Regions from separate parts of the Psychrobacillus sp. NPDC058041 genome, predicted to be linked through region 2. Evidence: riboswitches for the same ligand, from Rfam matches in the RefSeq annotation. Region 2 holds a riboswitch; each other region holds the start of a gene.
What was found. Region 2 has a riboswitch for S-adenosylmethionine ahead of ACFVR1_RS00480 (methionine ABC transporter ATP-binding protein). Riboswitches for the same ligand answer to the same signal wherever they lie in the genome.
Positions count from the first base shown of each region.

Region 1: another riboswitch for S-adenosylmethionine. It lies ahead of ACFVR1_RS13970 (bifunctional homocysteine S-methyltransferase/methylenetetrahydrofolate reductase); the one in region 2 lies ahead of ACFVR1_RS00480 (methionine ABC transporter ATP-binding protein).
Region 3: another riboswitch for S-adenosylmethionine. It lies ahead of mtnW (2,3-diketo-5-methylthiopentyl-1-phosphate enolase); the one in region 2 lies ahead of ACFVR1_RS00480 (methionine ABC transporter ATP-binding protein).

Region 1 is NZ_JBHVRO010000008.1:119,736-130,163, reverse strand. Features, by position in the region: gene metH (methionine synthase) at 1-668, opposite strand, end outside; gene ACFVR1_RS13970 (bifunctional homocysteine S-methyltransferase/methylenetetrahydrofolate reductase) at 649-2,508, opposite strand; SAM riboswitch class I at 2,585-2,690, opposite strand; gene ACFVR1_RS13965 (nuclease-related domain-containing protein) at 2,910-3,881, opposite strand; gene ACFVR1_RS13960 (protoporphyrinogen oxidase) at 4,005-5,396, opposite strand; gene ACFVR1_RS13955 (hypothetical protein) at 5,731-6,111, opposite strand; gene kynB (arylformamidase) at 6,108-6,740, opposite strand; gene kynA (tryptophan 2,3-dioxygenase) at 6,753-7,607, opposite strand; gene kynU (kynureninase) at 7,624-8,901, opposite strand; gene ACFVR1_RS13935 (hypothetical protein) at 9,130-9,273, opposite strand; gene nagA (N-acetylglucosamine-6-phosphate deacetylase) at 9,322-10,428, opposite strand, start outside.
Region 2 is NZ_JBHVRO010000001.1:104,452-114,879, forward strand. Features, by position in the region: gene ACFVR1_RS00455 (PDZ domain-containing protein) at 1-255, shown strand, start outside; gene ACFVR1_RS00460 (CsbA family protein) at 264-521, shown strand; gene ACFVR1_RS00465 (M20 family metallopeptidase) at 1,156-2,361, opposite strand; gene ACFVR1_RS00470 (MetQ/NlpA family ABC transporter substrate-binding protein) at 2,376-3,245, opposite strand; gene ACFVR1_RS00475 (methionine ABC transporter permease) at 3,262-3,924, opposite strand; gene ACFVR1_RS00480 (methionine ABC transporter ATP-binding protein) at 3,914-4,939, opposite strand; SAM riboswitch class I at 5,093-5,200, opposite strand; gene ACFVR1_RS00485 (AzlD domain-containing protein) at 5,300-5,608, opposite strand; gene ACFVR1_RS00490 (AzlC family ABC transporter permease) at 5,613-6,320, opposite strand; gene ACFVR1_RS00495 (TVP38/TMEM64 family protein) at 6,485-7,126, shown strand; gene addB (helicase-exonuclease AddAB subunit AddB) at 7,810-10,428, shown strand, end outside.
Region 3 is NZ_JBHVRO010000007.1:77,924-88,351, forward strand. Features, by position in the region: gene ACFVR1_RS12470 (TraB/GumN family protein) at 1-1,043, shown strand, start outside; gene ACFVR1_RS12475 (1,2-dihydroxy-3-keto-5-methylthiopentene dioxygenase) at 1,546-2,079, opposite strand; gene ACFVR1_RS12480 (methylthioribulose 1-phosphate dehydratase) at 2,096-2,713, opposite strand; gene ACFVR1_RS12485 (2-hydroxy-3-keto-5-methylthiopentenyl-1-phosphate phosphatase) at 2,716-3,375, opposite strand; gene mtnW (2,3-diketo-5-methylthiopentyl-1-phosphate enolase) at 3,380-4,594, opposite strand; SAM riboswitch class I at 4,663-4,768, opposite strand; SAM riboswitch class I at 4,944-5,099, shown strand; gene mtnK (S-methyl-5-thioribose kinase) at 5,174-6,364, shown strand; gene mtnA (S-methyl-5-thioribose-1-phosphate isomerase) at 6,361-7,416, shown strand; partial or broken gene ACFVR1_RS12505 (ABC transporter permease) at 7,421-7,549, shown strand; gene ACFVR1_RS12510 (MFS transporter) at 7,640-8,848, shown strand; gene ACFVR1_RS12515 (TetR/AcrR family transcriptional regulator) at 8,880-9,521, opposite strand; gene ACFVR1_RS12520 (ABC transporter permease) at 9,534-10,428, opposite strand, start outside.

The sequences.
Region 1 (10,428 bases), on a different contig from region 2:
ACTGAAAGTGGTTTAATATGTTCAATGGAAATGTAGAATGCTTCAATGCTTTGGCCAGCAAGTGTCGTACCCATTGGCTCGATTGTTCCTGAAATCATTATCGGAAGTTCTTTGCCTGTTTCGCTTAACGCTTTTTTTATTCCAATAGTTGCCGCCTTTACGTTCAACATATCTTGACTCGTTTCAAGTAAGATTACATCCGATCCGCCTTCGACTAAAGCTCTTGCTTGCACGTAAAAGTCATACGTTAATTCATCAAACGTAATACCGCCCGTAACAGATAATGTTTTGGTTGTCGGTCCAATTGCTCCTGCTACAAAACGTGGCCATTCAGGTGTAGAGAATGCAGCAGTGCAATTTTTGGCAATTTGCGCTGCTCGGAAATTAATTTCATATGCTTCGTTTCCAAGATCATATTCATTCAACACAACTGGCGTTCCGCCAAATGTATTTGTGCAAATGATATCAGCACCTGCCCCTAAATATTCACGATGAATTCGCTCGATGACATTTGGGTTCACAATGTTCAAATACTCATTACAACCTTCATATTCTTCCCCACCAAAATCTTCTGGAGAAAGATTCGCATTTTGTATCATCGTACCCATTGCACCATCAATAATAAGTATTCTATTTTGAAGCTGTTTTTCAATTAGATGTTTGGACATAGCTGGTTTCTCTCACTTTCTTTTCATCAATCTCTTTAATATGTTGAATTAATTCCAGTGACATATCACAACGGAAAAACGGCGTAATGATGTAAATTCCGTTAAATAATTCGGCTGCAGTATCAATCAGTTCTTTTGCAATTTGTATGCCTTCTGCTGTAGAACGCTCTTTATCTTCTCCACAAGCACGCATACGTTCGAGCACTTCATCTGATAATTTGATACCAGGCACTTCATTGTGCAAGAACTCCGAATTTCGACTGTTTGTCAGTGGCATAATACCGATGAAAATTGGTGTGGACAAATGTTTTGTTGCTTCATATATTTCTTGAATTTTTTCTTTTGTATAGACTGGTTGCGTGATGAAATAGTCAGCTCCGCACTCGATTTTTTTCTCTAGACGCTTTACTGCGCGATCGAGCACGCGAACGTTCGGATTGAATGCTGCTGCTACAGAGAAGTTTGCTTTTTTTCGAAGAGATTTTCCTGAAAATGAAATACCTTCATTTAACTGTTTAATTAATTGAAGTAATTCTAAACTCGATACGTCATAAACGCTTGTAGCTCCTGGAAAGTCTCCAATTTTTGTTGGATCTCCAGTTACTGCTAAAATATCATGAATTCCAAGCGCATCAAGACCCATTAAATGAGATTGCAAGCCAATTAAGTTGCGATCACGACAAGTAATATGTGCAAGTGGACGTATATTGTTTTGTAATTTCAGCATTGATCCCATTGCCATATTACTAATTCGCGGCGAGGCAAGTGAATTATCCGCCATTGTGACCGCATCAATTCCAGCAGCATATAGTTTTTCCGCTCCCTCTATGAAAGTGGTCGTGTCCAAATGACGCGGGGTATCCAGTTCCACAATAACTGTTCTTTCCGTTCTCGCTTTTTCATGTAGAGGTTTATTGATTGTTGGCTCTGGTTCTTGAATGATTATCTGCTTTTTAGGTGTGACTGTTTTATTTGTAATTGGTGGTAAGTTGGCAATTCTTTTTTTCACTGCTTCTATATGTTTTGGAGTAGTCCCACAACATCCACCTATCAGTCGAACACCCGCATCACGAAGATATAACGCTGCCCTCCCAAAATAATCCGCTTCCGATTCGTACACAATACGTCCATCCTCCATATCGAGCAAGCTCGCATTCGGATAAGCGGAAAGAAATGCTTTTTTAGGAAGTGTTACTCCCTCAAATGCTTGAATCGTATGATGCGGTCCGAGACGACAATTAACTCCAACGATATCTGCTCCTATTGATTCAAGCTGATGTAATGCATCATTTAGTGATAAGCCGTTTTGCAAAATTCCAGGTTCATGCATTGATACTTGAGCAATGATTGGTGTTTCCGTCATTTTACGTAAATGCGTGACCGATGCCATAAGCTCTTCAAAATCATAATAGGTTTCGAGTAGTAGCCCATCTGGGGTGCCGGATAAGAGGTGGCTAGCTTGTTGGTTAAGTGTTGCGATGATTTCATTCATAGAAGCATCACTCTTCCGAATACCACGTATCCCCCCAATCGTACCAAGCACAAATTGTTCACCTGGTGCAGCAGCTCTTTTTGCAATATGAATCGCCGCTTCATTGATTTCTTTCATTTGATTTTCTAATCCGTACCTTGCTAATTTAATCGCATTCGCACCGTATGTATTCGTTTGGATAATATCTGCTCCAGCGACAATATAATCTCGATGAATCTTCTCAATAATTTCAGGCTTTTGTATATTTAATTCCTCATTACAATAATCTATTCCATATGAATAAAGCAGTGTCCCCATTGCTCCGTCTGCAGTTAGCATATTAGTTTGTAGTTTCTCTAGTAATCCCATTCGCACTCTTCCTCTCTAAAATACAAAAAAAGCCTTCCATGAAAAGAAGGCTTTACGATTATGTAATATTCGTCCCTTCTCATCTTTCAGACTTATACAAGTCTGCTGGATTTAGCACCTGACCATTACGGCTGGTTGCTGAAGCGTCCTAGGGCCAGTCCCTCGGCTTCTCTTGATAAGAATTCACTATTCAGTTTTTTATGTTAGACATATAGTACCTTTATTGCACTAAAGCGTCAAGGCATGTTTTGAATTTTCTTGACACTTCGGGTGGGTCTATCAAGTATTCGACCGATGTTTGGTAGTTTTCGACCGATTATTTCACATATTCGACCGATGTTTACTATTATTCGACCGATTATCACTTAGATTCAACCGATAATGGCACTTATTCGACCGTTTCACGTTTTCCTTGATGCAATCTCTTTCCAATCCCACTTATAAATCGTATTTTTTGAATTGCCACTTGTTATTAAATTCATTGATTTTAAAACTCTCAATGCAGATTGTGGAGAATTTAAATGTAGAAATCTTTTGCATTGCCGATTATTAATGCTTTTCCCAACTAGCACAAACCACTCATAGATCGCTTTTTCATGGGCAAGTCGATCCACATGGCCGCAACGTAAACAGTTCCAGCCATTTTTCTTTTTTACCATTCCATGCACTTTACACTTCTCACAATATACACCAGTCAGAAGATCGTTTGGATTGATGCCCCACCTCTCGCACATTGGATATGGAAAATTAGATTGATGACTCGATACGATTCTTTCTGCTAATTTGTGCATCTCATTTACATCTAAGCACACTTTATCACGAACAATATTCCGCAAAAACACCGGTATTGTCTGATGGAGAATGCAGGTATATTTCGTAGATGGCTCCATAATCATTACTTTAGAATTCGTTAACACAATTACACCGTAGATAGGAATCTTTACCCCGTACAGTCGCAACCATTCATCGAACAAATATATATTTCGTTCAATCTGTACTTCTGGACTTTCAAATATATCTACTTTACCATCCTCATTTTCTCGCTCTAACTGGGAAGGATTCTGTTTAAAACGCAATTTCCCTCCTTTATTCTTACTCTCCAAAATCACTGCGAAATATTGGGTTAAAAACACTGTATCCATCTGAAACTTACCAAACGATTCCAAACTAACATCGTGGAGCACTACATATTGAAAAGGAAATGAGTACTTCTGGAATACCTCGTCCACACGAACTTCCCCATAAATCCCCGCCTTCGCCATATGCATTTTTGTATGAATCAATTCTTTCATCTCATGCATTTCGGGCAAACGGCGGTTCAACAACTGTAAACCAGTAAAACTATACTCGTCCGAACGCGTTTTTACTAACAATTAAACACCCCCTAACCGCATCGTATCATAAACATAAAATATGTAAATTACACTAAAGCATCGACAATTTCATTTTCTCTACAAAAAAAGGACCAAAAAAGAATTTTGGTCCTAAAAATGTATCTATAATAAAATTCTTCTAGAAATCATCTCTGCTGTTTCTTTTCCATTTTTAATACAAGCACCGATACCAACACCATAATAAGAACAGCCTGCAAGTATTACATTTGGTAGCTCAACAGATAATTTCTCATTTAATGATCTAATTGCTACGCCATGTTCTAAATGGTAATTTGGCATTTGGTCATTCCATTTCGTCACTTCCACAATTTTAGGTTCACCGCTTAGTTTTAAGCTCTTCTTTATATCCTGTAATGCAACTTGAACTAGTTCTTTCTCACTCATATGCTTCATGCTTTCAAACGCAGGATTTGAGTTCTTGTAAAACATACGAACAAGCAAATTGCTGTTTGTTGATGTATGCTGCCACTTACGGCTAGTCCACGTGCACGCATCACATTTCACATCGCTATTTTCAGATACTATAAAACCAGTACCCTCTGCTGGAAGCTGATCGTCTTGAATATCAAAACCTAAGTAAATACTAATAAGCGATGAGTTTTTCAATTTATTAAAATCTACATCTAAATCTTCATTTTGCAGTAAGGTTTGTGCTACATTATGTGGCGTCGCAAGCACAACATAGTCCGCTTCTATTGATTCATGATTAGTAAATGATATTTCATAAATAGCATCATTTCTCACAATGTTCGTCGTATGAACTCCTTTAATAATTGTCGAGTCTCTCAATTCTTCTTCCATTCGATCTATTAAGGTTGAGAGGCCACCCTTAAAGGAGATAAACTTCTTATTTGCCGCTGCTTGGAACTGCTCCTTATTGGCACCTAAACCTTTAATAATGCTGCCATATTTATTTTTATAATCAATTAAGTAAGGCAGTGTAGACGCCATAGTCAACTTGTCCAGCTTCCCGGAATAAACACCGGACAACACTGGAGCTATTTGTTTCTCCACTAGCTCTTTCCCTAAAAAGTATTCTAAAAATGATCCGATTGAGCTTTCTTTCGTAAAGCTTTCATTCGGCAAATCCAAATCTTTTAATGCTTCTTCTTTACCTTCATCAGAAACTAGTGTGCTACTTTCCAAAGATTCTTCACTTGTCGGTATTCCAAATACAGTATCCGAAGGAATTGCATGCAATTCATTGTTTGTGTAAATATACGAGATGCCTGTTGCATTATAAACAAGCTCGTCCTGCAAGTGTAACTCTTCCACTAGAGGCATCACTCCTTCATTGCGCGCAACAATAGAATCTGCTCCAACTTCCATTATGAAATCCTTTTCCTTAACCGAATGAATTTTACCACCTAAATACTCATTCGCTTCTACTAAAATCAATTCAATATCTAATGCTTTTTCTATTTTAAGTCTTTGCAAATAATGCATGGTAGAAAGACCTGTTATTCCTCCACCTACGACAACTATTTTTTTCAAAACATTCACTCCCTGTTAGTCAAATTTGCCTTGGCGTAATTGCATTCAAATTATGCACATGAAGCAAGGTAAACTCCATTGCAAAATCTAATGCATACGCAGGAAACCTTACTCTTCTAAAAGAAGTTCGTAATGAATTCTAAATAAGGTTAATCCGGAATTACTAGCTATTCTTAGTATAAGCGCTTTTAAAGGTAACTGGTATGACATACCTCACAATTCTTCCTCGATTGATTTAAAAATACACAATAGTTTTCTATTTCGTCAAATTTACAAATAGACTCGATCCTATTTTAGAATAGAACCGAGCCTACTATTTTTCACCAATTTACTTTTACTCCACATTTAAATCTTTATAAAAATCATCTACAATTGGAAAAATATCAGGATTTGAATGGTAATAATATTTCCCGATTTTATTCAAATAGAACTTAAATTCCTTATCACCTTCGTACAGTCCGATGCTATATCGCCAACCTAATTGTTTTTCTTGGTTTGCTTGTGGCGTAAACTGAATATCTTTTATTAGTGACATCAATTCATTGATGGTCGTACCGTTTGTAATCGTTTTTGAAGAGCCTGTGCTTCCATCTGTCAGTACGATTTTATCAACTTCCTTCATGCCTTCCCCTGTATAAATCTCTTGTAAAGATTTTGTTTTAGCACCACAACCCGCTAATAATAACAAAACCAAAATTATGTAAGCTTTTTTCATTCTTTAAACGGTCGAATCACTGCCCGTACTGGACTGCCATCTGCCCCTTGTATCTTTAGTGGAAGTGCAATCAGTTCATAATCACCTGGCGACACATCTTGTAATAATAAATTTTCTAATATGTGTACTCCATGTTGATAAAGTGCGTGATGGGTTGATAATTCTTTATCGTCTAATGCATCGACAGAAGGATGATCAACTCCTATTAAAAAGATTCCTTTTCCTTGCAAGAAAGCCCCAATATTTTCTTTTAATACGGGAATCTTTGGTGGGAAATGCTCTACGCATGTTTTTTCGGTTGTTTTTAATAGTAAACGTTCCACCCCATCAAGTTCAACTGCTTCCAATTCTTCTTTTCCAATGAAATCAAACCCTGTCATATCCACTACTCTAGCACGGCCTATATAAATATTGACGTCAAGCTGTTCAATCGTCGGTGCGTCATTGTCAAAGTGGAAAGGTGCATCGGCATGTGTCCCCGTATGCACGCTTGTTGTGAATCGTCCAATATTGACCGAACCAGTCTGTTCTTTTGAATAGGCTATGTCAAAGTGAAATGGTGTGTCACCCGGCCAAGTGCCGATTTTATTCGAGAATGGTTGTGAAATATCAATCCACCGGTTATCCATTGGCTTCCTCCTTTATAAGTTTGTTCGCAAATCCCATAACTCCGGGAAAAAACGATGATCGAGCACTTTACGTAAGTAATTGACACCTGATGAACCACCAGTTCCTTTTTTAAAGCCAATAATGCGTTCGACTGTTTTCATATGACGAAAGCGCCATTGCTGTAACCAATCTTCCACATCTACAAGTTTTTCTGCTAATTGATATAGATTCCAGTACTTATCCACGTTTTGATAGACTTCTTTCCATGCATTAGCGACCGTTTCATCTCCCCCATAAGTTACGGAAAAGTCCCGGTTCACCACCATTGGGTTCAAATCAAATCCTGCTTTAGCTAATGAAAGTATCGCAACATCGTAAATACTTGGTGCGTTATACGCTTTCTCAAGTTCCTCGTATAACTCAGTATCTTTTTCATAGATTTTAAGTATATGCTTTGTTTTATAACCGAGTGCAAATTCAATTTGTCTGTATTGAAAAGATTGAAATCCAGATGCTTTTCCTAACTTATCACGAAACTCTAAATACTCAGCAGGAGTTAATGTTGATAACACATCCCATGCTTGAATAATTTGCGTTTGGATTTTCGTTACACGCGCAAGCATTTTGAAAGCACCTTGCATTTTATCCGCTTGAATTGCTTGAATGGCACTCGTTAATTCATGCAATAGTAACTTCATCCAAAGCTCACTCACTTGATGAATGATAATAAATAGCATTTCATCGTGATGGCCAGATAACCGTTTTTGACTAGCCAAAATACTATCTAATTGCAAATAATCTCCGTACGTCATATCATTCTGAAAATCAGTATAAATTCCCTTTTCACTTTTCAAATTATCATGAGTCTCTGAAATATCCTTCGACATTCTAGCCCTCCTATTTTTAAGCGATAACATCTCGTTTGTTTTCGTACTTTTTATATAACTCTTCCTTCATTATTTTCTTTAATATTTGCACGGTTTTCCATACATCTTGGAATGAGTTATATAGCGCGATTGGTGCTAAGCGAATCCCATTTGGCGAGCGAAAATCTGGGATGACTTGATGCTCTTTTAAAGCTTTGCAAATCCGCGCCGCTTCTTCATGGACTAAATAAATATGACCTCCGCGACGATCGTGATCCAGTGGATTTGCAATAGTAAATTGATATTCACTTAGCTCTTCTTCTATTAGAAAGATCATATAATCAGTTAACTTTAGTGATTTGTTACGTATTGCATCCATACCAACTTCTGCAAACATTTCTAGTGATCCATAAAGTGGAGCTGCACTTAATATATTCGGCGTGCCAATTTGGTATGCACTAGCATCCGATGCTGGTGTAAACTCGGTTGCTAAATCAAATTGCTTTTCTTTATCCGAGCCGAACCAACCAGCAAGACCAGGCTTTTGCCCAAAGTGTCTACGATTCACATATAATCCACCAGTTGACCCCGGTCCACCATTTAAATGTTTGTAGTTACACCAAAAAGCAAAATCAACGTCCCATTCATCTAGTTGATGTGGAACAGAGCCAATTGAATGACATAAATCAAAGCCAATTAAAATATTCCGTTCATGCGCCGCATGAGTAAGCGTTTTCATTTTTACGATCTGTCCACTTCGATACAACACACTTGGTAAGACAATCAATGCCACATCATCTGTCATTGCTTCAATAATATCTTCCTCTGTTAACATATATCCATCACGACTTTTCACAAATTTCATATGGTTCTCAGCATCAAACCCATGCATGGACAATTGACTACTTATTGCATATAAATCAGATGGAAAGTTTAATTCATCCGCCAATATTTTAGTACGTTCTCCTGTAGGTTTATAAAAACTAGCTATTAATTGGTGTAAATTTGTTGTCGTAGAACCAGTTATAATGACTTCTTCTTTCAGTGCTCCAATTAGCGGCGCACACATTTCACTTAACGTTTCGGAAAAATAAAACCAAGGATGCTCTCCTCGCGTCCAACCATCAATTCCATATCTTTTCCAAGAATCGAGTATTGTTAACAGTGATTGTTCCGCTCTTTTGGATAATAACCCTAAAGAGTTTCCGTCCATATACAGTACACCCGGCTGTACATAAAATTCATCCCGATAAATTTTCAACTCATCTAGCTCATCTAACTTCTTTGCATAACTGATTGTTAAATTCTTAACCAAGTGTCTCCCACCTTCATAAAAACCGAATTTTCTTTCTATTTATATAAATCATATGTTTTAAGAGTACGAGTGTCAATAAACGTATGGGAGAACTATCCGATTGTGGTTGAGGGCTATTGCAGGTTGCCAATTAACGCAAGCAATGGTTTTGGGACCAATTACACCTATTCCATTGAAAATAATAAACTCCTCTATTAATAAGTATTAATAAAGGAGTTTATATTATTCTTAAGCATTAGGCATTTCATTGGACATACTATTAAAGGATTCCGGCATCTCATATGCCACCAAGGTAACTCCTAATTTAGTTTCTAATTCATTTAATTCCTGCAGCTGCTCCTGATCAAGATTTGCAAATTTACTTTCGTCCATAAAAATCGCATCCTTTCTTTAGTCTTAATGTGTCCATTATGATAAGGATTATGAATCTTTATTTTCAAAAACAATATTCCCTCTACAAATCGTTTTTAGAATATGTAAATCTTTGGTTAACAAAACTACATCAGCATCATAACCTTCCGCTATATAGCCTTTATGCGTTAACTTTAATTGTTTAGCAGCATTAGCAGAGGACATCGCAACAAGTTCTTGCAAAGTACAGTCCGTAACATCTCGAATATTGCGAACGGCTTGATCCATTTTCAGTATACTTCCAGCTAAAGCTCCATTCGAAAGATGTGCACCTTGTTCTGTTACTTGAACTGTTTGTCCACCTAAGTCATAATCTCCGTTTGACAATCCTTTTGCTCGCATCGCATCCGTGATCAATATAATTCCGGTTGCACTTTTTAAACGATAAGCCATTTTTACTGCATTCGGATGACTATGAAGAAAGTCGGCAATGATCTCCGTCCTAATTTCCTCTGCCATTAGAACACTACCAACAACACCGGGTTCACGGTGGTGAAAAGGGCGCATTTGGTTAAATAAATGAGTTGCTTGATTTGCACCTAGCTTAATCGCCTTTTCCACTTCCTCTGAAGTAGCATCTGAATGGCCTATGGAAACAATAATCCCCTGCCTACAAATAGTCTCTACAAATTCAAAACCATTCGTTACTTCAGGTGCTACCGTAACTTGCTTTATACAGTTACCACTTAGTTGTTGCCAAAGATTAAACTGTTCTAGGGAAGGGTCAAGAATATGTTCAATTGGTTGTGCGCCAACACGTTTTTTAGAAATATAAGGACCTTCAAGATGAATTCCTAAAACCTCTGCTTCGTCTTCCTTACTTTCAAAACGATTTATGTTTGCTAAGGCAGCCTCTATACCCTTAGTTGTTTGTGTCATCGTAGTTGGTAAAAAACTAGTCGTACCCTCTTTCACTAAAGAACGTGCCATCCCTCTAAGCGATTCCTCTGTTCCATCCATTGTGTCAAAGCCAGCCGAACCGTGAATATGCATATCAATAAATCCAGGTAACAAAAAACTAGAAGTTCCATTAATTTGTACATCAGCTTGTATTGAGAGATTAATACCTATTTTTTCGATCTTTCCATTTTTAAGAAATAAATCACTTACAAATTT
Region 2 (10,428 bases):
CAGTCGAATGGTGTTATGATAGCCGCGGTATTAGAAGATTCACCAGCAGAGAAAATGGGACTTCTCATCGGTGAATCTATTGTGAAAGTAAATGGTCGAAAAGTGACAAATGAGAGCGAACTATATGAAGCCGTTCAAATTAATGCCGCTCACTGCCGTTTGGAAGTATTAGATGCGGGGGGAGAGCTCCGTCTACGGCAGCATATATTGTTCAAACACGATCATTATCGTTTAGGCTTAATATTAGTTAGGTAGGAGGAATTATGGAAACACTATCTTTATCAACACAAATAATATTAGCCATTTTTGTTCCGGCACTGCTAGTTATATTATTTACTCGTATAACATTTAATCATTATGTATCTTTAGTATTAACGGTTGCCCTATTTGCCGCCTCGGTGTATGCTGGCTACACGCATAGATGGTGGATTTATATTATAGATGCCGCCTCTTTAACAAGTGGATTTTGGTATGCGACACATATGAAAAATCGAGACAAAAATAAAACATCCTCCACTTAAAAAAAGTGGAGGATGTTTTTTTAAAGGTTGATTTCCGCTGCAGGCGAACGCTTTCCTGGGGGCAAGCATCAAGCCGCTTCCTTCGCTGCGCTTCGTCCAGGGTCTTGATTTGCTTGCTAATCCCCTAGGAGTCGCCGCCTTCCGCTTCAATCAATCCGCAAATAAGAAAGAAAATATGCTTCGTCGAAATATTGAACTGGTACTTTCCTTTGTTATCAATAGGGCAAGTGGAAGTAGCATCCACGAAAAATGAAGCGGAGATCAAACATCGGAAATTATTTCCTTTTTAACAGTTGTTTTATCTCTTCTGACCAATCTATCCACCTCCATTAGTGACAAGTTGATTGAAGCGGAGGCGGCGACTTCTGCGGGAATAGCATGAGCGGAAGGCCCCGCAGGAACGCAGTGACGAGGAGACTGAAGCCATGCCCGCGAAAAGCGTCCGCCATAGCGGAAATCACCGATTTCTAAGTTTCACTTCTTAAAAGGACTGGGCACTCTTGCCCAGTTTTTCTTAGTTGTAAATTTTGAGCGATGAACAAGTTCCTGTAGGCAACGTTTTCAGTGGGCAAGCATAAAGCCGTTTCCTCCGAATCGTAAAATTATTTACTTAAGCCTTATTTCACGCCTTTTCTTATTCCGCTTCTTTTCGGACTAAGGAAGCTTCGAATTCTTTGCGGATTTTATGCAGTAATTCTGCATCTGTTAAAAGGCGATAGCCAGTTGTTGCGAGTGCTTTTGCTCCTTTAATAAGCGCTTCGTTTCCTGTTTCTGATTTGGCTGCTTCTCTAAATTCAATCGTGTGTGCAATCAAGTCGTCGGGTCCAATTTTTATATGTGGATGCGCGGTAGGTACTGCGTAACTAATGTTTCCAGCATCAGTTGATCCTTTTCCTTTTCGTTTTTCAAGATGAACGAATTCTCCGATGGCCTCTAGTTCAGTATGAATTACTTCATCTAATACGGAATTTAATACGAAGTCTTGTACCTCATTTTGAAAACGTTCGATTTTTACAGAAGCTCCCGTTGCTAGGGCTGCTCCGTTTGCGATCGCACGAACCTTTTCTGCGACCTCCTCTGTTTTTTTCCAAGTTTCAGCACGAATGTAGAAGCGAGCAGACGCATAGTCAGGGATAATGTTTGGGGCATCGCCACCATGAGTGATGATACCGTGAATACGAACGTCCGATGGTAATTGTTGACGTAGTGCATTTATTCCATTGAATAGCTGAATGACCGCATCTAATGCGTTTATGCCTTGTTCAGGTGAACCGGATGCATGCGCAGCTTTTCCATAAAAATGAAAATCTAATGGATCTACCGCAAGCGTTTCACTAGTTAAAGAAGTTTTTCCAGCAGGATGAATCATTAAAGCAACATCGATATCTTTCAAATAACCATGCTTCACAAAGCTTCCTTTTGCACTTCCATTAGGTCCACCTTCTTCTGCAGGGGTACCAAGAACGATGACACGTCCACCAGTTTCAGATAGTGTTTCTGCTAATGCAATCGCTGCAGCTACGCTCGTTGTTCCAATAATATTATGACCGCAAGCGTGACCAATACCAGGAAGGGCATCGTATTCGGCTAAATAAGCGATAGAAGGACCTTCCTTGTCACTATCTTTTACCGCAAAGAAAGATGTTTCATGTCCTGCAACTGCGGTAGTTACTTCAAAACCTGCATTTTTAAGTATCTCTACATGTTTTGCACTTGCATAAAATTCTTTGTTTCCAATTTCGGGATTTGCATGGATTTCTTGACTGGTTTGAATGTACAGTTCCCGATTTTGCTCAATTGAATTAGTGATTATATCTCTTTTTTCTATTGCGATACTCATGTTATTTTCCTCCTTTATTTTAATAGTTTTTCAAATGTTTTATTTAATTCTTCTTGCGAAAGAACCACTAGTAAGGAACCGCCTTTTGTATCTTCTGTAACGGCATTTTTAATATCATCTTCTTGATATAATTCCAGAATGCGTTTAAATGCTTTATTATCTTTATCTTTCGCTCGTGCTGCGATTATGTTTACATATGGATACGTGGATTCGTTATCTCCTGATTCTTTAAAGATTGGATCTTCCCCCGGTGAAAAGCCAGCTTGACCTGCAACACCGTTATTAATAATTGCCGCAGTTACATCTGGTAGTACTCGAGGTGTCTGCTGCGCAACCATTGGAATAATATCTAGATTTAATGGATTTTCTGCAATTTTTGAAGGATCTCCGAATAGACCAAAATCATCTGTTAATGTAATAAGTTTAGCTGCTTCTAATAAACGAAGTGCACGTGCTTGGTTAGATGGATCGTCTGGAATTGCAATTTTATCACCTTTTTTAATATCAGAGATATCTTTAATTTTTTCGGAATAAACGCCAAGTGGTGCGAACATAGTAGAACCAATTGGGACGATATCATTACCGCTTTCGTTTACATACTGCGCTAAGAAAGCCATATGTTGAAATGCGTTTAAATCTATATCTCCATTGGCAAGCGCATTGTTTGGTAAAGTGTAATCGGCAAATTCAACTAACTCAATCTCAATGCCCTCTTTAGCTGCTTTTTCTTTCAGAATCGGCCACTGTACGCCATCTGAACCATTTACACCAATTTTCACTTTTACTTTTTCTTTTGTATTTGAATCTCCGCTTTTTTCATTTCCACAAGCCGCAAGTAAAATTGCAGCAATAATTGCTAATAAAAATAAACTAAACTTTTTCATATCAAAACTCCTCTTTCTATCGTCTCATAAATTTTTTAGATAAAGTATTTCCTAGCCATTGTGCGAGTTGCACTAGAACAATTAAAATAATGACAGTTACGAGCATGACACTACCATCAAAGCGTTGGTATCCGTAAGTCATGGCAAGATGTCCTAAACCGCCACCACCAACTGTACCTGCTACGGCAGAAAAATCGATTAAACTAACGCTAATAAATGTAAGTCCTAAAATCAGTGGTCCAAGCGCTTCGGGAATCAATACGGTAAATATGATTCGAATAGGGCTAGCACCCATTGCTTGAGCAGCTTCAATTACCCCTGGTTCAATACTGACTAAATTATTTTCCACGACACGGGCTATCGAAAAACAAGCAACGATTGTCATTGGGAAGATGGCAGCTGCCGTTCCGATTGTTGTACCAATTACTAATCTCGTTAATTGTGAAATGGCAACTAAGAAAATAATAAATGGAATAGGTCGAATAATATTAATTAGAATATTTAACACTTGAAATATGACCTTATTTTCCAAAATATTTTTCTCTCGTGTAACAAAAAGTAATAAACCAATGGCGATTCCAAGAATAGAGCCGAATATCAATGTAGTGATGACCATGACGATAGTTTCCCCGGTTGATTCTAAAATTCGTGGCCAAAATGTTGTCCAATCAACTTTCATGGTGCGCAACCTCCTCAATGTCAACGATTGTTTCTAGGTCACGTAGTGTTTTTTGAATCGCTTCGGAATTACCTTCAAAAGAGATTAGTAAATTCCCAAAAAGCTTTTCTTGTAGTTCTCGAACGGAGCCATAGACGATATTAAAGTGAACTTGATGCTTTTGAGTTACTTGCGACAGTACTGCATCATTTGTAATATCCCCTTTAAAAATAACGCGATATAATTTCTTACCGCCTCTAGAACGCCACTCTTTTAAAATGGTTTCAGAAGGTAAATCTTGTTGAACAGATTGGATAAACCGTTGCGTCGTTAAATGTTGCGGATTGGTGAATACATCAAATACATCTCCAGATTCTATTACTTCGCCATTTTCCATTACTGCTACACGATGGCAAATAGATTGAATGACGTGCATTTCATGTGTAATTAGTAAAACTGTTATGCCAAGATCTTGATTTACCTTTTTTAATAAACGTAATATTTCCGCTGTTGTTTCTGGATCTAATGCTGAAGTAGCTTCATCACATATGAGCACATCTGGAGAGGTGGCCAATGCCCGAGCAATTCCTACCCGTTGCTTTTGTCCTCCAGATAATTGGTCCGGATAATCCTTCGATTTATCGGATAAACCGACAAATTGTAATAGTTCTTCTACTCGCTGATTAATTTCTTGTTTTGATAAACCTCCAAGTTTAAGTGGGTATGCAATATTTCCTGCAACCGTGCGAGAGTTAAATAAATTAAAGTTTTGAAAAATCATTCCGATATTGCGACGTCTTTCTCGTAGCTCTTTGGGAGATAGTGCGTTGACATCAATATTCTGAATCATAACGGTTCCAGTGGATGGACGCTCTAGCATATTGACAAGTCTCAATAAAGTGCTTTTGCCAGCACCACTAAAGCCGATAATGCCAAATATTTCACCTTCGTTCACGGTTAATGAAACATTTCTTACTGCATGCACCTCCCTTTTGCCAAGAAGAAATGTCTTGGAAACATTTTTAAATTCAATCATTTAATAACCTCCTGAAAAGTTAGTTGATTCTTTACAAACAATAAATTACAGCTATCTAACTTTCTGACAGGGGAACGAAAAAGAGCTTCCTTTCTCTTATCTGTTAGCAGATAAGAAAAAGAAAGCTCTTCGAAAAATTGAAAAACAATCTCGTTCTCATCTTCCGAGCATTAACTGCTCGTAGGAATTGGCACAGTGTTCAAAAGTGAATCTGCTGCCGAAACGTCATAGGGCCTGTCCCTCGGTTTCTCTTGATAAGAAAGTGATGTGCTATGTAATTGTTGTAAGAATTGATACCAACATTAAACAATAAAAACAAAAACGTCAAGCATACTTTTAAAATAAAATAATTCCGAATTATTAAAATACTAAACTATATATTGCCAAAACACTGATAGTTCCTAATACTACGACCATGACATTCGCAGAGATAATAGCAAGGGTAAATGCGACAACTGCTCCAATAATTCCGAATACTATATTCCCTTGTTGTACATATAAAATTGCTGGAAAAATTAATGCTCCTAGCACTGCAAATGGAATATTACTTAATACACCCGAGATAACAGGAGGTAATTTTCTTCCTTCTAAAAAAGTCAGTGGAAAAACCCTCGGAATATATGTGACAATAGCCATTCCAAGTAGTGTCCACCAATACCAAGTACCCATTCGTTTAAGCTCCTTCCGGCAAATTAATAATACGTCTTGCATAAATAATTTCAACCAATATAGAAGATGCAAGTGTAGCTACTAAAATAGCCCAACCTGTTGATAATAATTCTGTCCAATAAAAGAATCCATTAATAATGGCAGCGATTAAAGCTAGCATTACTACTTTTCGATTCCCACGCATAGATGGTACTAATAACCCGACAAACATAGCATATAAGGCTATAGACATAGCTGCTTGCAAAAAAGTAGGTAGATTTGCGCCTATGACATGTCCGATAGCTGTGAATAAAACCCAACTACTATAACCAATCAGGGCTACCCCAAATGCAAAAGAAGTACGTACTTTATCCTCTTTTTGAGTAGCTAGCACAGAAAAGGATTCATCAGTTATACCAAAAGCATATATTCCTTTAATCCATCTTTTTTCACTTTGCATCTTTTCATTCAACGCAGCCGTCATTAAGAAGTGACGAATATTAACGACAAACGTATTTAATACAATTAAAATAGGATCAACTCCATTTGAAAAAAGCGTTAATGACATATATTGGGACGCACCAGCGAAAACAAATATACTCATTGCTGTTGCTTCCATAATGGAGAGACCAGTAGTTTTTGCCAATAAACCAAACGTTAATGCTACTGGGAAATAGCCAATTGCAATACTAATTCCTGCTTTTAATCCTTTTAGAAATGAATTATTATTCATAATAAGCTTTAACCCCCTTTTAAAAATAGAATGAACAAATTATACTATATATCAAAAGTTTTATACATACGAAAATTGGGAATATTATAAATATACATAGTTAGTAACCCAATTTCTGTTTCTCCTAGTGGAGGTACTTATTTATTTCGTAGAGGAGAGTAATCATGCCTAGCTGGTTTTCATTTGAAACATTGACTAATTTAACACACGATTACCGAGCACTAGGACCATTGATAGGAATTTTCCTGCCTTTCTTAGAAGCTTTTCTACCATTTTTACCTTTAGTTGTATTTATTGTAGCGAATGTCAATGCATACGGAATGTTATTCGGATTTTTATTATCTTGGGTGGGTTCTGCTGCAGGGGCTTACACAGTTTTTTTAGTCATCCGAAAGTATGGACGTGCTAGAGTTTTAGGCTTTATAACCAGACATGAAAAAATCCAAAAGTTAATATTATGGGTTGAGAGAAATGGTTTTGGACCATTATTTTTACTCATTTGTTTTCCTTTTACTCCATCTGCACTTGTGAATATAGTTGCGGGTTTGTCTAACATAAAAAAGAAAACGTACTTATGGACGGTCACATTAGGTAAAATGATCATGATATTAGTAGTAAGCTTCATTGGATCTGATATAAAAGCACTTGTAACGCAGCCTGTAAGAACAATAATAGTAGTTCTAATTGTTGTTATGTTATGGTTTGTTGGAAAAAGTGTGGAAAAAAGAATAAATAATAACTTGGAAGCGGACTATAAATTAATACGAAATGAGCGACGAAATACAAAGGTGAAAAAATTTGAGTAACTGATAATGTTTCGAATAATTTCCCTCTCTACTGTATGTTTTGTACAATAGAGAGAGGAAATTATTCGTTTTTTTTATAAGCTAATTATATGGAATATCGTCAGGCAAAACTTTTGCTCCTATTGCTTGAAAGAATTAAATAATTCCGCGGATTTCCGTTTCAGGTGGACGCGTTCCGCGGGGGCGCCGCTTACTCGTTCGTTGTAATGTTTCATCTGTCCATACTCATCCCGCTGGAGTCGCCACTTTTTACTCCAATCAATTAAGTAAGCAGTACCTAAGTAAGAGATGCTATTTCATTAAATAAAATTTTGTGTATCGGTTAGAATACTTTACTAATGTTCATAGGATATAAATGACGTTTATCTTACGAAGCAATTAGAAATCGTCCTATACACACGAGTTGATTGAAGCGGAAGGCGGCGACTCCTAGGGGATTAGCAAGTAAATCAAGACACTGGGCGGAGCGTTCAATTGTTCAAAGGCTAAGAGCGCCACATCGTGTGGCAACGGCTTTGTGACCAACGTCGTGTTGGCCCGAATCGGCTTGATGCTTGCCCCCTGAAAAGCGTCCGCTTGCAGCGGAAATCAGGCGGTTTTTCTACTGTTACCCATCTAAAAGGACAGGGCGTCTTTTTGTCCGGTTTTTCTTATCATCTAAAATCAAGGAAGTAGGTGCAAAATTGTCATTAAGAATAGTAAGTGGGCGGTCAGGTTCAGGTAAAACAAAGTTTATGCAACAAGAAATAATCGATACATTACAGGAAACTCCTATTGGAGATCCTATATTTTATATTGTACCCGACCAAATGTCGTTCACTAGTGAGTATACCCTTGCGGCAGATTCTGGACTTGCTGGTTTAATACGAGCACAAGTAACGACATTTAAACGGTTAGCTTGGAGGATACTACAAGAAACAGGGGGCATAGCGAAAGAGGAAATTAGTGGATTCGGTTATCGAATGCTTATCCGAAGTTTGCTTGAAGATAATAAAGATCAATTTAAATTATTTAAACGAGCAGCAACTAAGCGAGGATTTACAGATCAAATCGAAGTACTTTTGAAGGAATTCAATCGCTACTGTTTGGATCATGAAGCTATGTCACATGTGCTAAATGATTTAGAACATGTGCAGGCACCGAAAACATTAATTGATAAATCATCTGATTTAGTTATGATGCTCGATTTGATGGAGCAAAAATTAGGGACGAGTTATATAGACGGAGAAGGGTATTTAACATTACTTGCACAGAAAATTAAAGATTCTTCATTACTTGCAAAAGCAGAGATTTATATAGATGGATTCACTTCATTTACGACAAGAGAGTTGGAAATAATCCAGGAGCTAATGAAGAAAGTAAAACGTTTGACGATTGCTCTACCTATGGAATCCATTGAGAATGCATTTGATGAGCAGTCTTTATTTTATCAACCTGCGTCCACATGTAATAGATTGCTAGAAATTGCAAGCAATGAAAAAGTGGATGTGGAATCGACTGTGCATCAAACAAAGCAGAAGCGTTATGTGTCTAAGGAATTAGCTCATATTGAAGCAAACTTCGATCAGCTTCCTCCTCAAGAAATCCCAACTGAAGGCAATCTTCATATATTAGAAGCTTCAAATAGACGAGCGGAAGTGCATTCAGTAGCAAGGAATGTTCGGGAGTTAATGCAACAAAAAGATGTTCGATTTAAAGAAATGGCTATTTTACATCGAGAAGCTGAAGCATACGAAGGTTTAATCGAAACTATTTTTGCGCAATATGATATTCCTGTGTTTATTAGCCAGAAAAAAACAATGCTTCATCATCCATTAATTGAGTTAAGTCGTTCTGTTTTGGAGATTATCCGGATGGATTGGAAATATGAGCCGGTGTTTCGTGCCATTAAAACGGATTTGTTTTTCCCTGTGAATGCTGCAAAGGGAGATTGGAGAGAACGTGCGGATCGATTAGAAAATTTCGTACTGTCGTTTGGTATTTATGGAGATAGATGGTTTGATGATAGACGTTGGATATATAAAAAGTATCGTGGCCTTGAATTTTATTCGAAAGTTCAAACAGACGAGGAGTTAAGTATTCAAGCGGATATTCATGCAGTTAGAGATTTAGTTGTAAATCCTTTAAAAACATTGGCTGAACAACTAGAAGCGAGTAAGACGGGACTAGAAATTGCGACAGCAATATTTACATTTATCGATAATTTACAAGTTTACGATAAACTACAATTATTAAAGCAATCGGAAGAGGAAGAAGGACAATTATTACTTGCGACCGAACATGAACAAGCATGGAATGAATGGATCAATGTTTTAGACCAATTCGTTTTAATGTTTGGAGAGAAAGAAATGACATTGGAGGAAGCTTCGAAAATTTTAGATGAAGGATATGACCAACTAGAATTTTCTCGCATACCACCGACAGTCGACCAAGTAGTTGTAGCAAATGTAGATATCGCAAGAATTACGAATATAAAAGCTATTTTTGTTTTAGGTGTAAATGATGGTGTTTTTCCAAAAAGAATGGATCATGAGGGATTATTGTCGGACACAGAACGTGAATGGTTCACCCAAATTGGATTTGAGCTTGCTCCGACATCTAAAATGCGATTACTCGATGAAAACTATTTGGTCTATAAAGCATTTACTGCTTCATCGGATTATTTATTTGTGTCGTACCCTATTGCAGATAGTGAGGGGAAAGCATTGCTTCCTTCCATGTATATAAAAAAGCTTCAGCAAATGGTAGGGAACATACAAGTTGAACTAGCAATGATGGATCCAAGTGATTTCACAGAAGGTACGTTTGATTTATCAGCGATTAGTCATCCTCGAACCACATTGCCTTATGTCGTTATGCAATTGAGGAAAGCACTGGAGACTGGAGAACTATCTGAAGTTTGGCAGTCCGTTTATCACTACTATATGGAGGATCCGTATTGGTCAAAGCTGTTAAAAAGAGTGATAAAACCACTTATACATGGCAATCAAACCGAAAGACTTACACAAGACATGACATCTGCTCTTTATGGGGAAACGATAATTTCTAGTGTTTCTAGAGTAGAAAAATATTATAGTTGTCCTTTTGCTCATTTTGCAGCTTATGGATTAAAGTTAGAGGAACGTGCAGAATACCGTTTGGAAGCACCAGCAATGGGCGATTTATTCCATGCTGCTTTAAAATGGATTTCAGATGAAACAAATCGTTTGAATCTAATATGGGGTGAACTTTCGAAGGCACAGTGTGTTCAGCTTGCAAAACAAGCAGTCGATCATATTGTACCGATATTTGTCCATCAGCTG
Region 3 (10,428 bases), on a different contig from region 2:
ACACAGTTTGTATTGAATTAGATGAACAAAGATATCAGTCTGTTATGGACAGCAATAAGTGGAAAGAGACAGATATTTTTAAAGTAATTAAAGAAAAAAAAGCTACATTACTATTAATGAATCTAGCTATTTCTTCGTTTCAAAATCGTTTAGCAAAACAATTTGAAATAAAGCCAGGTCAGGAAATGATTCAAGGGATTGAATCCGCAAAAGAAACAGGTGCCAATCTCGTACTAGCTGATCGAAATATACAAATTACCTTTTCTCGTATTTGGCATAATCTTGGGTGGATAGGAAAGAGCCAACTTCTTACTTCCGTGTTTTTTAGTATTTTCAGCAGAGAAAGTATAACTGAAGAAGAACTCGAAAAAATGAAATCACAAGATACACTTAACGCAGTTCTTGCTGAGTTCACCGAATCTTTTCCAAAACTAAAGACTCCTTTAATCGATGAACGAGATCAATATTTAGCGCAAAAAATCAAAGATGCACCGGGTAAAAAGATTGTTGCTATATTAGGAGCCGCGCATGTTCCGGGTATTACTAAAGAGATTCATAAAGAACATGATTTAGTAGCGTTAGCTCAAACCCCTCCAAAATCAGTTGTTCCAAAGATTCTTGGGTGGGTAATACCGGTTCTTCTTATTGCTATTGTGGTTTACACCTTTTTAGCAAATCCAACAGCGGGGTTTGACCAAGCGTTTAGTTGGATATTATGGACAGGGACTACTGCGGCTATTGGAGCAGCTATTGCTCTTGGTCATCCGCTTGCAATATTATCGGCATTTATAGTAGCTCCCATCACTACTTTACACCCATTAATAGCATCAGGGTGGGTATCGGGAATTGTACAGGCATATTACCGTCGACCAAACATCGGGGATTTTGAGACGCTTTCAGAAGATGTATTTACTGTAAAAGGATTCTGGCATAATAAGGTTACACGTATCTTACTGGTAGTTGTCCTTACTAACTTAGTGGGTTCTTTGGGAGCCTTTATAGGTGGGGCAGATGTTATTAGGTTATTCTTTAAAAATTTTTAGTAAGGCTTTTTTGAGTTAGAATTACCCATTTAAAAAATCTCCTTTGTTGCGTTTAGAAAGTTACAACAAGGGAGATTTTTTTATTTTGGAGCAGATTTTGATTCATCTTTTTTTCAGACAATGTTTCATAAGTTACGCTCAGTCCAGGGTCTTGATTTGCTTATCCATATGGTAAGCCAAACCAGTGAAAAGATAGATAGTATCTAAAGGTAGAGAAGTGACGAGCTTCCGAAATGGTATCTTCGGAAGCTTTTAAAAGAGTAAGGAAGTATTTTTTCTCTAATTAGCCAAACCAAACGCATCATGTCCTCGCAAATTCCAAGAGGGCGACGGACAAACATTCGCCACAAGATGACCGAAAATGAGGAGTTGGAAGTGACGTAGACACTTCCAACTCCTCAAAATCCATCGGTAATAGTGTAGCGAATGTTTCGTCCAAAGCACTCTAGAAGTAGAGAAGACAATTGCACTTAAAGGGCGCTTGCGCTTTTCTTATATAGACTTAACTTTGGGTAATTTCGTCTTGATACACTGGTACCCAGCCTTCTGTTGTGACAAAGATACGAACAGCAACTACTTTACGATCCTCTGAAAGTGTAAAGTAATGCGTAATGTTTTCTGGCACGGAAATTAAATCTCCGGGTGATAAATGTACTTCGAAGAAATTTTCGTCTTTTCCTTGTATAATGAATACCCCGTGACCACTAACAATGTATCGAACCTCATCATCCGTATGAAGATGTTTGCGCTCGAAGTTTTTCAATAATTCATCTAAATTAGGATTAGAATCAGATAAAGATATAACATCCGATGCTTTATAGCCACGGCGAGTTGAAATGTTATCAATTTCCTCTTTAAAAGCATAGAGAATTTGTTCTTTTTCTTCATCGCTAAGATCGAATTTTTCACGGAGAGGCTCTGGTAATTTTTCGATATCCCAATGCTCGTAAATAACTTCCTGTTTGGCTAAAAAAGCTGCAACCTCGTTTTGCTCTTCAATTGTTTCTTCTATTCCTTGGAATTTAATGATAGCCATTTAAAATCTTCCTCTCTTATTTTGATTTTATTTGATGTAATGTTAATTGATATTGAAATAAAAACTCACAAGCTTCTAGTAGCTTCTTAGCTTCGAAACCATCCTTACCCCAAACGGTAATCCCGTGGTTTCTTATTAAGATAGCTCCTTTATCTGCATATATATGAGATTGAAATTCTTTCGTTAGAAGTGGAATATGCGCATGATTTGGAATGATAGGAATGGTAAGGATAGCTTCTTCTTCCCACAAACCAAAAGCTTTAATAAGTTCTTGACCTTGAAAATCAATTTTCCCTTGATCACCGTGCAATTCAGAAATTACGTTATTCGCAACCGTATGTACGTGAAGACTACAACCAGCAGAAGTATTCTCATATATAGCACAATGTAGTAATGTTTCTGCTGACGGCTTTAAATCCGTATTTTCAATTGGATTTCCGCTCTCATTTACAAGTAAAAAATCTTCTTTTGTTCTTTTGTTCTTATCTTTTCCACTAGCTGTTACTAAAAATTCTATTGGATTGCTATTAACTTTTATAGCTAAGTTACCGCTAGTCCCCATAAACCAATCGCGTGCGGCTAATTCATCCTTTATGTCTGCTAATTCTTCCCACTTACTATGGAGAGTTGTCATATTTATACACCTAGCCTCTTATCAATAACATTTATGACATCTTGGAAATTTTCAAACGGTTCATACGAAATATGTAACTCCTCGCATTTTTCAATGAGAAAATCTCGAGCAATGACAATGTCAGCCAATTTGGCTGCTTCAAGATCTGTAATAGAGTCACCAATTACAACGCTTAATGCATCACTTCCCTGAAGCTTACGGATAATAGAAGGCTTACAACAACCGCAACTTTGACTTGTACATTGTTCATCACAGCCATGCGGGTACAGGATTTTAATAGATTCTCCAGAAAAATCCGATTCATTGCAATAAACACCAGAAAATGGTCCGAATTTTTCAAGCATTGGATGGACGAAAAAATCTATTCCACCGCTAACTATATAAAGTGGTATATTGTGTTTTTTTGTATAAGAAACAAATTCAGCAAATCCATCTCGAATTTGTGCTTGTTCTAGCAAATAAGAAATGATCTGATCCTTTAAGGAAACAGGCAAAAGATCAAACATTTCTGCTACACCTTCACGAATAGACTGTCTTTGTCCTAAAATATTTTCCTTAATCGGCAAATATTCAGGAGGAGCAAATTTTTTCATGATAGAGATAATATTGTCTTGGTTCGTAATAGTGCCATCAAAGTCACAAAAGATAACAAGCTTATTCATATTCTTACCCCCATAAATCCAATGCTGTTTTTAATTCGGAGTATTGTTGTGCTGCTTCTTTAAGAGGGATTCCTTCAAGTACAGCCGTCACGGCTTGCCTAAAAGCTAGCCCTCCTCCTGTTGCACCGGCTGGATGACCATGTACTCCTCCGCCAGCATTAATAATGCTATCAAATCCATAATCCTCGATTAATAGAGGGACTAAACCAGGATGAATACCTGCAGATGGAACAGGGAAAGTTCGTTTTACTGTACTTATTTTCGTCAATTCTTCGCCCAATGAAAGTGCAGCTGTTTTTTCAAGCGCAACACTTCCATAAGGTGAAGGGAATAACGAAAAATCTGCCCCCGCATATCGTGTCAATTTTCCAAGTAGAAGTGGAGTTGCAACCCCGTAAAATGAGGAAGAAGTGAATGCCCCACTATAAGCAGGATGAGCCATAAAAGGCAGTTGGATATTATCATCTTCTACTAACTCTTGAAGTACATCCAGTCCATATGCATGAACATTTAATAATAGAGCATCTGCCCCAAGTTCCTTTGCTTTTTGTGCTTTTGCTTTTAATTGGGATGTTCGACCAGATAAATTAACAGCATAAAGAGTCCGATGTCCAGTCTCTTCATACACTTCCTGCAATACTTTTTTTGCAGTTGTAATCCGTTTCTCAAAAGGAGTGAGTGGATTTTCAAAAAGGATTTCATCATCTTTGACGAGATCGACTCCACCGAGTGCTTGATGTCGAAGCTGTTCTGCTAAGTAATGAATATCTCGACCAATTACTCCTTTGAATATACTCATGATAAGTGGACGATTATACACTTCCAGTTGGTCACGGATGCTTTCAATTCCAAACCTTGGTCCGGGAAACTGATCTAAAAGTTCTGGAGAAAATTCTAAATCTAGAAGCTTCACTTCACCATCTAGCGATAGTTTGCCAAATACAGTCGTTAAAATGGCAGGTAAATCAGCTGAGAAGTTTGCATTAGGATAGTTAATTTTTATTTCAGCTTTGATTTGATCTGGTTTTAGCGGATGAAAAGTATGTTCGAATTCATTAATCGAAACAACATGACCTTTATGTTTTTTTAATTGTTCTTGTTCTATCAATGGTAAATCCGTCCAAGATCCTATAGTTAAACCAAGTGCAATACCATCTGCTCTTTTTTCAAAAGAACCTGGCTTCCCATACACCTGATAGAGAGCTGATACTCCACTCATTTGTCATCACATTCCTTTAAAATAAAATAAAAACCTCTTCAAATAAGAAGAGGTTAATGTATAACGACTTCTTATTTCTCAGTCAAATGACTGCAAGAATTAGCACCGTTTCCAATAATCGGACCGGTTGCCGGGTATCATAGGGCTTGTCCCTCCACCTGCTCTAAATAAGAATAATTTATTCAATTGGTTTCACTTTGTATTGTCAAATTAATTACGATTATTTCACGCTCTTAGAAAATTGTCAATACAGTTTTTAGAAAGTTTATTGTATTAAAAAAAGATTGACAGTTCTTTTTTTAATATGTTAGGATTCATTTCAAATAGCATAAAGTTGTATGTAACAGCACTCTTATCAAGAGCAGGCAGAGGGTAATGGCCCTATGAAGCCCAGCAACCGACCGTAATACCGTTGTGAGACGGGGCGCTTTTCGCGCCGAGATGAAAAATCTCGTAAGGCACGGTGCTAATTCCATCAGAAAGGTAACTTTCTGAAAGATAAGAGGCGAGAGTTCTCTTATTCTGCGCCTCTTTCTTTGGAAAGAGGCTTTTTATTTTGTAAGGGAAAGGTAGAGAACAATGACAATAGCTACGAAGAGACAATATGAATCGTTAACTGAAGAGCGTGCGATTTTATATGCAAAAGGACTAAACTTTTTCTCAGAAGACGCTGAGTTAAGTTGCAGTGAAATTGGTGACGGCAATTTGAATTATGTATTTCACATTAAGGAATCTAACGGTGACAAAAGTTTAATCCTCAAACAGGCATTGCCATATGCAAAAGTAGTTGGTGAAAGCTGGCCACTCACATTAAAGCGTGCAATCATTGAAGCAAATGCGTTAAAAAAACAGTTTGAATTTGCAGCGGATCTTGTTCCAGTTGTATATGCTACCGATGAAGAGCTTGCAATTACAGTTATGGAGGATCTATCCCATCTAAAAATTGCACGTGAAGGATTAATCCAACTTGAACCCTATCCAAAGCTCTCGAAGGATATTGGTGAGTATCTTGCTCAAACACTGTTTCACACATCAGATTTTGCATTACATCCATTTGAAAAAAAGAGGTTAGTTTCCGAGTTTTCAAACCCAGAGCTATGTAAAATTACGGAAGAGCTTATTTTTACGGATCCATTTTTTGATCATGAAACAAATGATTTTGAACCTTCGTTAAGAGCAGAGGTTGAGGCAATTTGGAACAATGAAATTTTAAAGCTTGAAGTTGCAAAATTGAAGAGAAGTTTTATGACGGAAGCAGAAGCTTTGCTTCATGGTGATTTACATACGGGAAGTATTTTTGCTAGTGAAACAGAAACGAAGGTAATTGATCCTGAGTTTGCTTTTTATGGTCCTATTGGATTTGATATCGGGATATTTTTAGCAAACTTAATCGTTCAATCTATTACTAGAGAAGCAGAAGCGCGAAATACTATTGTTCAACATATCGAACAAACCTGGGAAGTATTTTCATCGAATTTTTCTATCCTATGGAAATCAAAAGGTATTGAAACATATAAGAATACGAAGGGATTTGAAGAATATGTTTTGGAGAAAGTTTTCCACGATACACTTGGTTTTGCTGGTTGTGAATTAATTCGAAGAACAATTGGTTTAGCTCATGTAAAGGATTTGGATGCGATTGCAGACGAAGAACAACGACTTGATTTCAAAAAACAAGCATTACAAGTAGGAGAGGCACTTATTTTAAAACGTTATGATTTACATTCTATTCAGGCAGTAATCTCGTTATTGGAGGAGAACCACAAATGAGTATTCCGCTATCAATTGAGTGGAACAATGAGGAGCTAAGAATTTTAGATCAGCAGAAGTTACCGCTTGAAATTGAATATGTAACACTAGAAACTCTAAAAGATGTGTATGACGCAATTATCACATTAAAAGTAAGAGGTGCACCTGCCATTGGTATTACAGCTGCATACGGTTTAGCTAAGGCAGCTCAGCACTATGAAACAAATACGTTGGAAGAATTTCAAGAACAACTAAAAAAAGACGCCATGTATTTAGGGGATTCAAGACCTACTGCAGTCAATTTAGTTTGGGCTTTAGAACGTTTACGTAGCACTGTTCAACAGACTGTAACTATACAAGAAGCGAAAAATCGTCTCTTAGAGGAAGCTGTAAATATTTACAAAGAAGATGAAGCTTCATGCCGAAATATTGGAGAATTTGCACTGTCTTTGCTTGGAAACCATACGAGAGTTATGACCATTTGTAACGCAGGATCCATTGCAACCGCGAAATATGGAACTGCACTAGCCCCATTTCATCTAGGAAGCGAACAAGGAAAACAGTTTCAGGTATTCGCTTGTGAAACTAGACCGGTATTTCAAGGTTCACGACTTACCGTTTGGGAACTTCAGCAATCTGGTGTAGATGTCACACTTATAACAGATAGCATGGCTGCGCATACAATCGGTGCAAAAGGTATTGAAGCAATTATTGTTGGCGCAGACCGAATCGTGGCAAACGGCGATACAGCTAATAAAATTGGAACACTTAATTTAGCTTTACTAGCACATGCATTTAACATTCCATTTTATGTTGCTGCTCCTTCCTCTACTTTTGATTTGACGATTCAATACGGTAAGGAAATACGGATTGAAGAGCGTCCAGCAGAAGAAATAACACATGTTGCAGGGAAGCAAGTGGCTCCACCAAATACAAAAGTATTTAATCCTGCTTTCGATGTCACACCAGGCAAATATATTACAGCAATTATTACGGAAAAAGGAATCATTTATCCAGAATACAATAAAAACATTCCTAAAATATTGGGTATAGAAAAAGGAGCGATATCATGAACACATTTTGCTTAACGGTTTAACCATTTTAAATTTACCTTATTATGCATTTGATATTATTAAAGGAGCAGTTTTAGTTACTGCACTTGCGGTTACGTATGTTTACGCAAAAAAGCGATTTATCAAAATTTAATAAATTTTGTGTCTCGAAGTACTTGTTTTCTGTGCATGCAAGTATATAATTCTAGCATAACCTATATTATTTATTGAATGGGCTGACAGAATGAGACCGTATAATGAAAAGATTAGTATTTACCACGGAATGGCATCTACTATAGCACTTAATTTTTCCAATAACTTTTTTCCAATCTTCGCAATTACGATATTGGGAGCAACTAATTATCAAGTTGGATTAATTAGTTCGTTGCCTCCGTTAATTGCACTATTAATGACAATTCCAGCAGCTATATTATTAAATCGGGCGCGTGCTCAGAAGAAATTGGTTGCAATGTCTGTTTTACTCGCTCGACTAATGTTCTTGTTGATTGTACTAGTTGTTTTTTTGCCTTCTCCCTCTCTCCAAAGATGGGCTTTTTTAGGGATTATTGCTTTCATTAGCGTCCCGAATACAGTAGCCAATATTGGTTGGCAAACATTCATTAGTGGAATGATCGAAGAATCTAGAAGAGGTCAATTTTTTAGTGATCGAAACCGACTGTTAACGATGGTCGGACTTGTGTCGACGTTACTTATCGGTATTTTAATGAAAGATTCCTCGGAAAGTGTTGTAGCGTATCAAATACTTTTCACAATAGCTTTTGGATTTGGCTTATTAGAAGTTTTTTTCCTATTAAAGCATAAAGAAGAAGTTGTGCAAGTAGGAAATGAACAAGTGAAAAAGAAGTCTATGGACTGGAGCATTTTTAAACATAGCAACTTTGTTTGGTTTTTAGCGGCAGCACTATTTTTTAATTTTGCTTGGCAATCGGCGTGGGGATTATTCAATATTTATAATGTAAGAGTAGCGGAAGCAACAATATTTTGGATTAGTATGTTTTCAGTTGGTAATATGCTCATACAGTTTTTAACGTTTCCTTTGTGGAAAAAATGGGCAGAGAAAAAGTCCAATATGCATGTTTTTATATGGGCTGCAGTTGGTATGGCGACTACTCCTTTTCTAACTGTGTTATCTACTAACTTATACTATTTAACATTTGTCCAAACTATTTCAGGCTTTTTCTTGTCTGGTACTGTATTGATACTCTTTAATTTATTATTAGAGCAATCGCCCGAGGAATCTCGTACGTATTGTATAACAACGTACAATGTGTTGCTTGCTTTCATTGCTTTCGTTGCTCCTCAAGTCGGCATTTGGTTATTGGATCAACTAGGAATGGAAATAGCGATGTATATTAGCTCTGGATTACGTTTTTTAAGTGCTTTTGGCTTTTTATACGTATCTATTCGACATAGAAAAAATCTTAAGATTTAACATAAAAAGCGCCCGTTTTTGGGCGCTTTTTCTATTTCCCTATTCCATGCAAGATGAATTGGACGGTATTCTCTGTTTCTAGTTCATCATCCCATTCACTGTCAGGGAAGAAGATGTAACGAGAAAACAAGTAGCCAAAAATACTTGTAACTGTTAATCTCGCTATACTCGCTGGGGGCATTTCGATTAGTTGTCCTTTATCTTGATATCCTTTAATGACAATCAATATTCGATCAAAAACTTTCTTCGCAATCTGGTCCAGAAACTGTTCTTTCAATTCTGGCTGGAAAGGAATTTCTTGAATCATTATTTTTATGACTGGTAGGAGTCTCTTTATAATTTCTCTTCTGTTTTCAATCGTTGCTCTCAAAAAATCCTCGGCCTTTTCATAGGGTTGATCTAATACTTTGTGAAAATCATTTACAATGATCGGTCCAATTAGTTTTGTCATGAGTGGAGCAACAATGGAAATAAGCAACTCTTTTTTTGTTTTATAATGACGGAAAATAGTTCCTTCAGCTACTCCTGCTTTCTTAGCGATCTCACTTGTAGAAGTGGCAGCATAGCCTTTTTCCGAAAATGATTCAATGGCAGCAAAGATAATTTTTTTTTGTTTATCAGTGAATTTTTCTTCTTCAAATAATTGTTCTAATAATAGTTCGTCTTCGGACATGGTCTACTCCTTTCAGATTTTTCGATATTTCTTTAAAGCCAATATATTTAGCACAATAAAAATAAAGGCGAACCCTAATAATACAAAGAGGTCGTTTCTAATACTTTCTAGTCCCAATCCTTTATACATAACGTCCACTAACGCATTTCCACCATAGTACATTGGCATGCACTTAGCAATAATTTGCATCCAGGTTGGCATCCCTTCAATTGGAAGAATACCTGCGAAAAAGACTTGTGGAACAATCGCAATCGGAATAAACTGCATCATTTGAAACTCTGAGTTCGCAAATGCGGATAATAAAATACCAAGCAACAATGCAACAAGTGCTAAAGACAAATTAATTAACACGACATTCCAAAGAGAACCAACGAGCATAATATTTAAAACCTTAACCGAATATAATACAACGATCAATGTTTGGACAATAGCGAATAATCCATATCCAATTAAATAGCCAAATACAATATCCCGTCGTTGAATAGGTGTTGCCATTAATCGCTCTAATGTACCGGTAGTTCGTTCTCGTAATAATCCAATTCCTGAAATGAGAAAGACGAAGAAAAATACAAAGAATCCAACCAAAATAGGGCTTAGTTGATCAAAAAACGTTGTCTCGTCACTTCCATAAATATAAGAAGTATCTACTTCGGGAGTGTTTAATTGATCTAATCTTGCTGGAACATTTGGAAGTTTACTTTGAATATCTTGGATGAATTTGTTCAAATTATTAGACTTTGTTTTTGCGTTTTCAATCGAAATTGCCTGAGTTATTTTTATTTGTAATAACTTTGAAGTGGAGGGGTGATCATTAGTAAGGGTTAAATGGATTGAATCTCCTTCAATTTGAAGCAGTCCATCTAGGTTATCGTTCAATATTACTTGGTTTGTGTTTATCAGTTCATCA